One region of the Ethanoligenens sp. genome, then DNA from elsewhere that is predicted to be linked to it. Evidence: riboswitches for the same ligand, from Rfam matches in the RefSeq annotation. Region 1 holds a riboswitch; each other region holds the start of a gene.
The links. Region 1 has a riboswitch for cobalamin ahead of ABF463_RS05385 (DUF4430 domain-containing protein). Riboswitches for the same ligand answer to the same signal wherever they lie in the genome.

Region 2: it holds a riboswitch for cobalamin, as region 1 does, so the genes downstream of both, metE (5-methyltetrahydropteroyltriglutamate--homocysteine S-methyltransferase) here and ABF463_RS05385 (DUF4430 domain-containing protein) in region 1, are expected to answer to the same signal.
Region 3: it holds a riboswitch for cobalamin, as region 1 does, so the genes downstream of both, ABF463_RS02340 (NAD(P)H-dependent flavin oxidoreductase) here and ABF463_RS05385 (DUF4430 domain-containing protein) in region 1, are expected to answer to the same signal.
Region 4: it holds a riboswitch for cobalamin, as region 1 does, so the genes downstream of both, ABF463_RS09395 (DUF4430 domain-containing protein) here and ABF463_RS05385 (DUF4430 domain-containing protein) in region 1, are expected to answer to the same signal.

Annotation. Positions count from the first base shown of each region.
Region 1 covers NZ_JBDNLG010000023.1:9,253-11,453, reverse strand. Annotated here, with positions in the region: gene ABF463_RS05385 (DUF4430 domain-containing protein) at 1-1,085, opposite strand, end outside; cobalamin riboswitch at 1,220-1,403, opposite strand; gene ABF463_RS05380 (TIGR04100 family radical SAM protein) at 1,458-2,060, opposite strand; gene ABF463_RS05375 (TatD family hydrolase) at 2,057-2,201, opposite strand, start outside.
Region 2 covers NZ_JBDNLG010000028.1:24,159-26,359, reverse strand. Annotated here, with positions in the region: gene ABF463_RS06180 (glycerol dehydrogenase) at 1-253, shown strand, start outside; cobalamin riboswitch at 641-833, shown strand; gene metE (5-methyltetrahydropteroyltriglutamate--homocysteine S-methyltransferase) at 911-2,201, shown strand, end outside.
Region 3 covers NZ_JBDNLG010000008.1:43,617-45,817, forward strand. Annotated here, with positions in the region: gene ABF463_RS02335 (class I SAM-dependent methyltransferase) at 1-324, opposite strand, end outside; cobalamin riboswitch at 514-693, shown strand; gene ABF463_RS02340 (NAD(P)H-dependent flavin oxidoreductase) at 877-1,998, shown strand; gene ABF463_RS02345 (ABC-F family ATP-binding cassette domain-containing protein) at 2,089-2,201, opposite strand, start outside.
Region 4 covers NZ_JBDNLG010000056.1:6,101-8,301, reverse strand. Annotated here, with positions in the region: gene ABF463_RS09405 (glutamine synthetase III) at 1-34, shown strand, start outside; gene ABF463_RS09400 (metallophosphoesterase) at 280-1,056, shown strand; cobalamin riboswitch at 1,092-1,297, shown strand; gene ABF463_RS09395 (DUF4430 domain-containing protein) at 1,437-2,201, shown strand, end outside.

The DNA.
Region 1 (2,201 bases):
TCCCACCCGCTGAGCGGTCCCGCATCAAATTCATACAGGTTGTTGATACCATTGATGTATTTTCCGAGAGCTGTGCCTGAGGCATCCATCTGGATGCCGTTTTTCTGACAGACGGCAACCAGCAGATTGTAAGCAGTCTCACCTGTATTCACGGTCACATTTGTCTGCCCTAAAATAATGCCATTCTCGGGCACCACTTGATGATCCTGCTTGTTGATAGGAAGGTTGTTCCAGTTTGCCAATGCTGTCTTGCAGTCGATGGAAAGACTCACTTGGAGAGTCTGATTTGCGTTGGGCGTGGCAGCCGCCGGTTCCTGCGACGTGGACGTGCTGGGGGCTTGGGCAAGCGTGCTGCCTGTGTTTTGCGTAGACGAGGGCACAGAGGCTGTACTGCCGCTGTTTTTGGAAGCGGTTTGTTTGTCCGCGGAGGAGGATGTCGCCCCGCCTGCGGATGCACCCGTCGAAGAAGCAGCGCCTGAAGCGCCCGCCGCCGAAGATACTGCCGATGCGCCGGCTGAGGATGTGCCTCCCGACGAAACGTTCGCAGACGCGGAAGACGCCGCTGGTGCCATCTTATTTAGCGACAGCAAATACGGTCCTTTGTTTTGGGAAAAACGGATGGTCGCAACGCCATCCACCACCTGTGCCGTACCCGTCTGCTGCAAAGTGTCCGGGGGGCCGGTACACAGCAAATACGACCCATCGGCCCATTTTTTCCCCAGCGTCACACTCACGGAGGCTTCCCCCGGAAAAGCGCCCTTTTGTGCAAACGTAATCTGCTGATACTGCTGTGCCGCATCCGCCTGCTCCGCTGTCACGGATTTGACCGACAGTTTCAAATTCATATCCGCCGGTTTTTGGATGTCCCGCCCGATAAACGTCCATGTATATTTCACGCCGCCGCTGGTGCCGTGATAAATGGCAATCCTGTCGCTTTGCTTCAGTTGCTGGAAGTCGGCCTTGCGGATAATACCGTTATCCGGCACCGAGGCGACCACCGCTGTGCTTTTGCTGCCGCATCCCGCCAACAGCGCTATGCAGATGAATAGCACCGCGAACCACAGCCCTGTGATGCGCTTTTTCAAAAAACCATCTCCATTATCTCCAAAACGCGCTCTTTTCATGAAAAAAGGCCGCATACAGCGGCCTGTCCATGTCGTAGTTTTGTGCCTTGCGGCGCGGAAACCGTCCATGTGACCGCACCCCTCCACCGAAAGACGCTCTGTCCCCTTGATACGGCAGGTCTCCTGACTTGAATTCATCCGCAACCCCGGCCTTCCCGGTCTCCCAGTGGCACAAACGGGGCGTAGTCCTTCTCACAGTAGCGGAGGCTGTCACGGTTTTGCACCGTGTTCCCTATTTTCGCATACCGATGGTATGCAACCGTATCGCATTCTTTACTTTTTAACCTTTATCCTAGCCTTTTTACGCAGATTGTCAAGCACGCTGTGTTCTCTTCAGGCAATATACGTGCGAACCCGGAATTCTGCTCCGATGGACACGGCAATTGCACGGCACGCCTCAATTTGCGCGGGCGTGAGAAGATCCAGCACCGTCAGCGTCACCGATGGGATATACTGCATACAATCCCGGGCATATGCCAGCACCGCGTCGTATGCGTCCCTGCCGAAATCACTGCGGCAATAGTGCTGGTATGTCGCCGCATCCGGCGCGTTCAAGCTGATGGAAACCGCATCCGCTAACCCTTGCAATTCCTGCGCCGTCGGGCGGCCCGCAATCAAATCCGCCAACCCGTTGGTATTGATACGCACCCGCAAAGAGGGGGCTTTTTCTTTTATTTCCCGAATCACTGTTTTGACGGTGTCCAGCCGCTCAAGCGGCTCACCGTATCCACAGAAAACCAGTTCGTTATAGGAAGATAAGTCGTTTGCCAAAATGGACACGACAATTTCTTCAGCGGTCGGCTCGCGCTCCAGCCACAGGCTGTTCGACCCATATGCCCCGTCCCCTTCGTTGCGGATACAGAATGTGCAGTGATCGGGACACCGGTTGGTCACATTGACATACAGACCGTCTTTGACCGGGTAGGTAATGGTCATGTGTTTTCATCTCCTTTATCAAGCCCAAACAATGCACGGGCATTGTTCGCGGTGATATGCGCGGCTTCCTCCACGGGAAGCCCCATCACGTCGGCTATACAGGCCAGCGTGTGCGTCAGCATCATGGAATCGCAGCGCCTG
Region 2 (2,201 bases), on a different contig from region 1:
TGCACAGCTTTTGCTTGAAAATGCCTCTTTGGATGAGATTGAAGAAGTGGTGCATTTTTGCATTTCAGTTGGTTTGCCTATTACATTGGGCGAGATTGGCGTTACTGATGCCGAGCGTGTTCATATTGCGGCTGAAAAAGCGTGCGCACCGGGTGAGTCCATCCATAATTTGCTGGGCGACGTGACACCGGATGCGCTTTATGATGCGTTGATTGCAGCCGATGTGCTTGGCAAAACCTATTTGAACGCATAAATTTTAGTAGTAGTATCAGCAATAAAAGTCATTTGCTGAAATGAATTGACCCCAAAAAGTAAATGATGATTTTTCATCAAACAGTTGATAGGGTTTACTGTCTGTGTAAAGCAGGTGGTAAACCCTTCAATTTTGTCTTGATACGGTGATGGTTGTAAATCCATTTTACTTTTTTCTGTGAAGAAATTCTTTGAAACACTGTCACGAGAATATCGTGACAGTAATGCGGGGTTGTCTATGGCGTTTGATTTTTCACCCCAAAGCGGCATCAAACATAACCAGGTATATGATTTTTGAATATTTAAGCATAGTATTTTTGTTGTACAGTATAACAGACAAAATTGATAAAATATATTGACACTAAGGCATCTCCGTGCTTAAAATAAGACCAAGCGAAAACAATTCGGTGCCTCCGTGCCGGAGGAGAATAGGGAACCGGGTGAAAATCCCGGACAGCACCCACTACTGTAACCTGTGTCGGCTGCCGCAAATGCCACTGCCGTTTGGGTGGGAAGGCGCGGCTGCAGGGCTTTAGGCCCAGCAGGAAGCCAGGAGACCTGCCGGATTTGTTTGCTCTCATCTCTGGGACTGGAGATAGGGACAATTTTTATGCAAAAAGGTTGTGTCTATTTTCTCCTACATTATTTGGAGGAAAAAATGAAAAAAACATCTGTTATCGGTTACCCGCGCATTGGCGCGAGCAGGGAACTCAAAAAATGGACGGAAGCGTATTTCCGCTGCGAACTGGAGAAACAGGAGTTGCTGCAAAATGCGGCAGAACTGCGTAAGCGGCAGTGGCGCAAGCAGCACGATATGGGTGTGGATTTTATCCCGTCTAACGACTTCTCTTTTTACGACAGCATGCTGGATACGGCTGTGCTGTTTGGCGCGGTGCCCAAACGTTTTCGGGATCTGGGGCTGGATGCGCTGGACACATATTTTGCTATGGCAAAGGGCTACCAAGGCTCACACGGAGATGTGCATGCGCTTCCCATGCAAAAATGGTTCAACACCAATTATCATTATATTGTGCCGGAAATTGAAGACGACACCTGTTTTTCCTGTGGCTCGGAAAAGCCGTTTGCGGAATTTGAGGAATCAAAAGCGGCTGCCATCCCGACACGTCCGGTGCTGATTGGACCGTTCACCTTTCTAAGGTTGGCTGAAAACCGCTCGGGCAAATCTCTTCGTGTGCTTGCAGGGGAACTTCTGCCTGTTCTCCATGAGATTCTTTTGCGGCTGACCGAGTTGGGCGCAGAATGGGTGCAGATTGACGAGCCTTGTCTTGTGACAGATCTCGCGGAAGAGGATCTCGCGCTCTTTCGCATCCTTTACAACGACCTGCTTGCCATGCCGAACCGTCCGCGTATTTTGCTGCAAACGTATTTTGGCGACGTGCGCGACAGTTATACAATGCTGGTTGATATGGATTTTGACGCGCTAGGGCTGGATTTCATCGAGGGCGTGGAGAATCTGCATCTGCTGGAGCAGTATGGATTTCCCCAAGGCAAAATACTGGTCGCCGGTGTAGTGAACGGCAAGAACATCTGGGTCAACCACTATGAACAGACGCTGTCACTGATTCATCAAATTGCGCACGTGGTGGAATCTGATCGGTTGGTGTTGGGAAGCTCCTGCTCCCTACTGCATGTGCCGTATACCGTTCAAAACGAGTCGGGTATCCCGGATGCCTATCGCGAACACCTTGCGTTCGCAGAAGAAAAGCTGATGGAACTGGCAGAGCTGGGACGGTTGTCTGACGATTCGGCGTGGGAAACGAATCCGGCTTTTTTGCACAACCGCGCCATTCTAACTCGTAAACAGGATGCAGCCTTCCGTTTTGACGATGTACGCGCGGCCGTATCCCGTCTGAAAGGCGAGGATTTTACACGCTATCCATCTTTTGAGGAACGACGGACTGTTCAAAAGGCGGCGCTGAAATTGCCGC
Region 3 (2,201 bases), on a different contig from region 1:
CACCAAATCCGCACTGTCATCCGGCAAACCGGTCTGGTCAGAGAACGCATGGATATACCGAATAGAAGAGTCACTTGCCGTGCGGTTTTGTGCAATGGAGAGCATCGCATCACTGGGCTCGACCCCTATAATATTGGCCGCGTATCCCGACCATCCGGCTGTAGATAACCCGGTTCCACAGCCAATATCGACCAGGACGGACGGCTGATGTCCGAGGTATTGCAGGAGGATGGAACGAACCTCCAAGGGTAAAGCCGGGCGCACCTGATCGTAAAAATCAGCAAATTTCGAAAAACGATCCGCATTCTGATGTGCGATTTCCAAAGTTAACAGATCCTCTCTGGTTTGTTTTCCTTTATTATAGTTGGAATGTGGTAAAAGTCAACGGCATAGATAAAATGCCCCGGTATGTGAACCGCACCGCAGAATCATAGCACTGTTGAAATTTTTGTGGTTATAATAGTATCATAAACCAATTGACATTTTGCTGAAAGGGCATATGATATAGGTAACAACTAAATACAGCAATACGGTTGCATCAACCATGCATCAATAGGGAATACGGTGAAAAACCGTGACAGCCCCCGCTACTGTGAGAAGGACAAAGCCTCTTTTGCACCACTGGGAAACCGGGAAGGATGAGGCGGCGGATGAATTTAAGTCAGGAGACCTGCCGTATTGCGTAGATATAATGTCTTTCGGTGGGAAAGAATTATGTAGCGTCGAAATATCTCCACACACCAGCAAGCGTGTGGGATTAGGCATACATGACCAGACTGCCGGATACAGTCTGGTTTTTTCTGTGCACCGATGTAAAATAGGTTGTTGATAACGTGAAATCAAGCATGTATTTGTTAACGGAGTTGGAGAGTAAAAATGATGCCATATTTTGATCAGGAACCACTTGTGATTGGTGATTTGGTAATAAAGACCCCTGTTGTGCAGGGCGGGATGGGTGTGGGCGTTTCCCTTGCAGGGCTGGCCTCCGCTGTGGCAAACGAAGGCGGGCTGGGTGTCCTTTCTGCGGCGGCGGTCGGCATGGTGCACAAAGCCGGCTTTAGTGTACAAGATAATATTGCCGCGGTAAAAGAAGAAATCCGCCGTGCCCGAGGAAAAACCCAAGGGGCTCTGGGCATCAATATTATGGTGGCACTTAGTGATTTCGGGGAAATGGTAAAGGCCTCCATCGAAGAAGGAATCGACGTTATTTTTGCAGGGGCAGGGCTGCCGCTCAATTTGCCTTCGTATATACGGGAAGGATGTAAAACCAAATTGGTGCCGATCATCTCGTCTGCGCGTGCTGCAAAAGTCCTTACCAGACGCTGGCAGGAAAAATATGCGTATACGCCGGATGCGTTTGTGGTTGAAGGCCCTATGGCTGGCGGTCACTTGGGATTTCATCGGGATCAAATCGACAATCCGGCGTATCGGTTGGAAAATTTACTGCAGGAAGTTCTGCAAGCCATTCATCCGATTGAAATGCATGTGGAGCACAAGATTCCAGTTATCGCGGCAGGCGGGATTTTCAGCGGGGCGGACATCAAACGGTTCTTCCATTTAGGCGCATCCGCTGTGCAAATGGGTACGCGGTTCGTCGCTACAGATGAATGTGATGCAGACATCGCTTTTAAACAAGCCTATGTAAATTGTAAAAAAGAAGATATCGGGATTATTCAAAGCCCGGTTGGAATGCCTGGACGCGCCATTATCAATAGCTTTCTCCGTGATGCCGAGCAAGGAAAGAAGCACCCGGCGGATTGCCCGTTTCATTGTATCGTAACCTGCAAGCAGCAGCAAAGCCCGTACTGTATTTTCAAAGCGCTCATCAGTGCGTGCAGAGGTAAATTGGCCAACGGCTTTGCTTTCGTTGGGGCCAATGGATACAAAGTAAACGAGATCGTATCAGTCAAAAAATTGTTTGAAACACTATCGCAGGAGTACCGGCAAGCTACCGTGCTGCAGGAGAAAGAGACGGTTACGGCCACGATCGTCCCGTGAAAGGGCGATCAAGCGTGAATCAATTTGCCGCTGTGATTTGCAACGGGAAACAGGGTATTTTTTTGCGGTCGCTTGTGGGGGGGTTAACGTTCAGCCGCGGTTATTTTGTTTGGCTATTTTCTCAGACAAGTCGTTTAAATACACCCAGCGGTCCATTTTGGCGTTGAGCTCTGTTTCAAGCGCTTTCTTTTTTGCAATCAGTT
Region 4 (2,201 bases), on a different contig from region 1:
GCCGGTCTACACGGATCTGCTTTTCAAAATATAATCTGCTTTACCAAAGCGTTACTATCATTTTTTAAAAGGGACTGTTGTAAAACGAAAGTTGAGCAACAGCCCCTTTTTTGCATTCACTAATATCTATGCACCTCATATTTCTATGCTTACCAGAAAAATTCATACGATTTTTATGTGCTTGGTCATGCCACATCCCGCGTAGTATGATATAATGAAAAGCAAACGACCGCCGCCGCGTTTTTTGCGCGGCGCAATTGAACAGCTGGAGGCTGGAACGTGACCAGAGTGGAAAATATTACCCTACGAAAATATCGACTGGTGTCTCACGATCTGCCCGCCGCATTTGACGGCACAACCATTGCGTTCCTATCCGATATCCACCATAGCAGAAGCTTTCCTCTCAAGCGCGTCAAAGAACTAGTGGCACTCACCAACAGTCTGCGCGCCGATGTGATTCTGCTCGGCGGAGATTATGTGAGCCACAGTCAGGCGCATATTCCCAATTTCTTTCGTGAAGCCGCCGCCCTTACCGCGCCGCTTGGTGTTTACGGTGTGCTTGGCAATCACGACCGCAAAACCAATGCGGCTTTATCCCAAGAATGTATGGCGCAGGCAGGCATTTGCTCACTGGACAACAAAGGGTATTGGCTGGAGAAGGACGGCGCGCGCATCCGTGTGGGTGGCGTGGGAGATCTCACCACCGCCGAGCAGGATCTTTCCCCCATGCTCGCTGAAACCCGCCCGGATGACTTTATGGTGCTTGTTTCTCATCACCCGGACTATGCTGAACAACTGCCGTTCAACCTCATTGACCTCATGCTCTGCGGGCACACGCACGGCGGTCAAGTGAGCGTGTTGGGAAAATGGGCGCCAAGCTATTTTGGACACACGCATTACAAGTTGAAATATCTCACCGGCGTGGTCAAAGATGCCGACACCACCATTATCATCTCAAATGGCATTGGCACAGTCGGGCCGCCGGTACGCATCTGCGCCGCCCCACAGATTTGGCTGATTACGCTTTGCGCCGATCAACGGCCAGTAGACGGCTGATTTTACTTGACGTTATATGCAAATTCGTCTACAATAGAATCAATCTCTTTACAGGTGCGCGGCTATTTACCGCGATAATAGGGAAACCGGTTCAAAACCGGTGCAGCCCCCGCTGCTGTGAGGCGGACTGTTTTTCCATGAGAATCCATGCGGATTCTTAGACCACTGGTCAACAAGATCGGGAAGGGGAAAAACAGGACGATGCCAAGCCAGAAAACCTGCCTGCAAAGTACGATGTGATCCTTTCGGAGGGAGAGGACAGACGTAAAAACGGCAATATTGGGATTTACCCGTTTTTCGTTACGGTCTTTTTTCTTATAAGAAAAAGGGCCGTTTTTGTTTGCCCCCTACCACAGAAGACAAAAAAGAGGAGTGGTTTGATGAAAAAAGTATTCCAAGGCTGGATTTCTGTCTGCTGCGCTTTCGCGTTGCTGTTTGTCAGTATTCCCGGTCTGTCAGCGGCAGCAGATGCACAAAACACGTTTCACCTGTGTGTTGAGGGTTCCAGCCAGACGGTGCTGAACGAAGATGTCCCTCTCACAGCGGGAGAAACATTGCAAACCGCGCTTGAGAAAGCGCTGAATCAAAATAATATCTCGTATCAACTGTCCGATTCGCAATATGGGAAATACATTGCTACCATCGGGTCAGATACACAGGCCGCCGACTATTCCACTTATTGGAGCATCTATCAAAACGGCGCATACGCGCAGCTGGGTGTCAGTTCCCTCCAACCAGCAAATGGCGACAACATTATCATCGCCTTTACCGCTTCAGACACGCTGTATCCAATAGTCACCGTCTCTCCCAGCACCCCATCCGCCTCAAATCCGTTCACGGTGACTCTGACCGCCCAAAAAACAACGTATGATGCCCAATGGAACCCCACTACTTCGACGGTTCCCGTTGCAGATGCCACCGTTACCTTTAACGGAACATCCAAAACAACGGACACTTCCGGAAACGCAACCTTTACCGCACCTGCCAACGCGGGCAGTTATGCTTATCAGGTCAAAAAAGACCGCAGCGGGCAGGCTCCCGCACTGGTTCGCATGAGCGGCAGCGTCACGGTGTCCGCCTCGTCTTCCTCCAGCAGTTCTTCCAGCCAGAGCTCCTCCTCCAGCAGTTCTTCCAGCCAGAGCTCC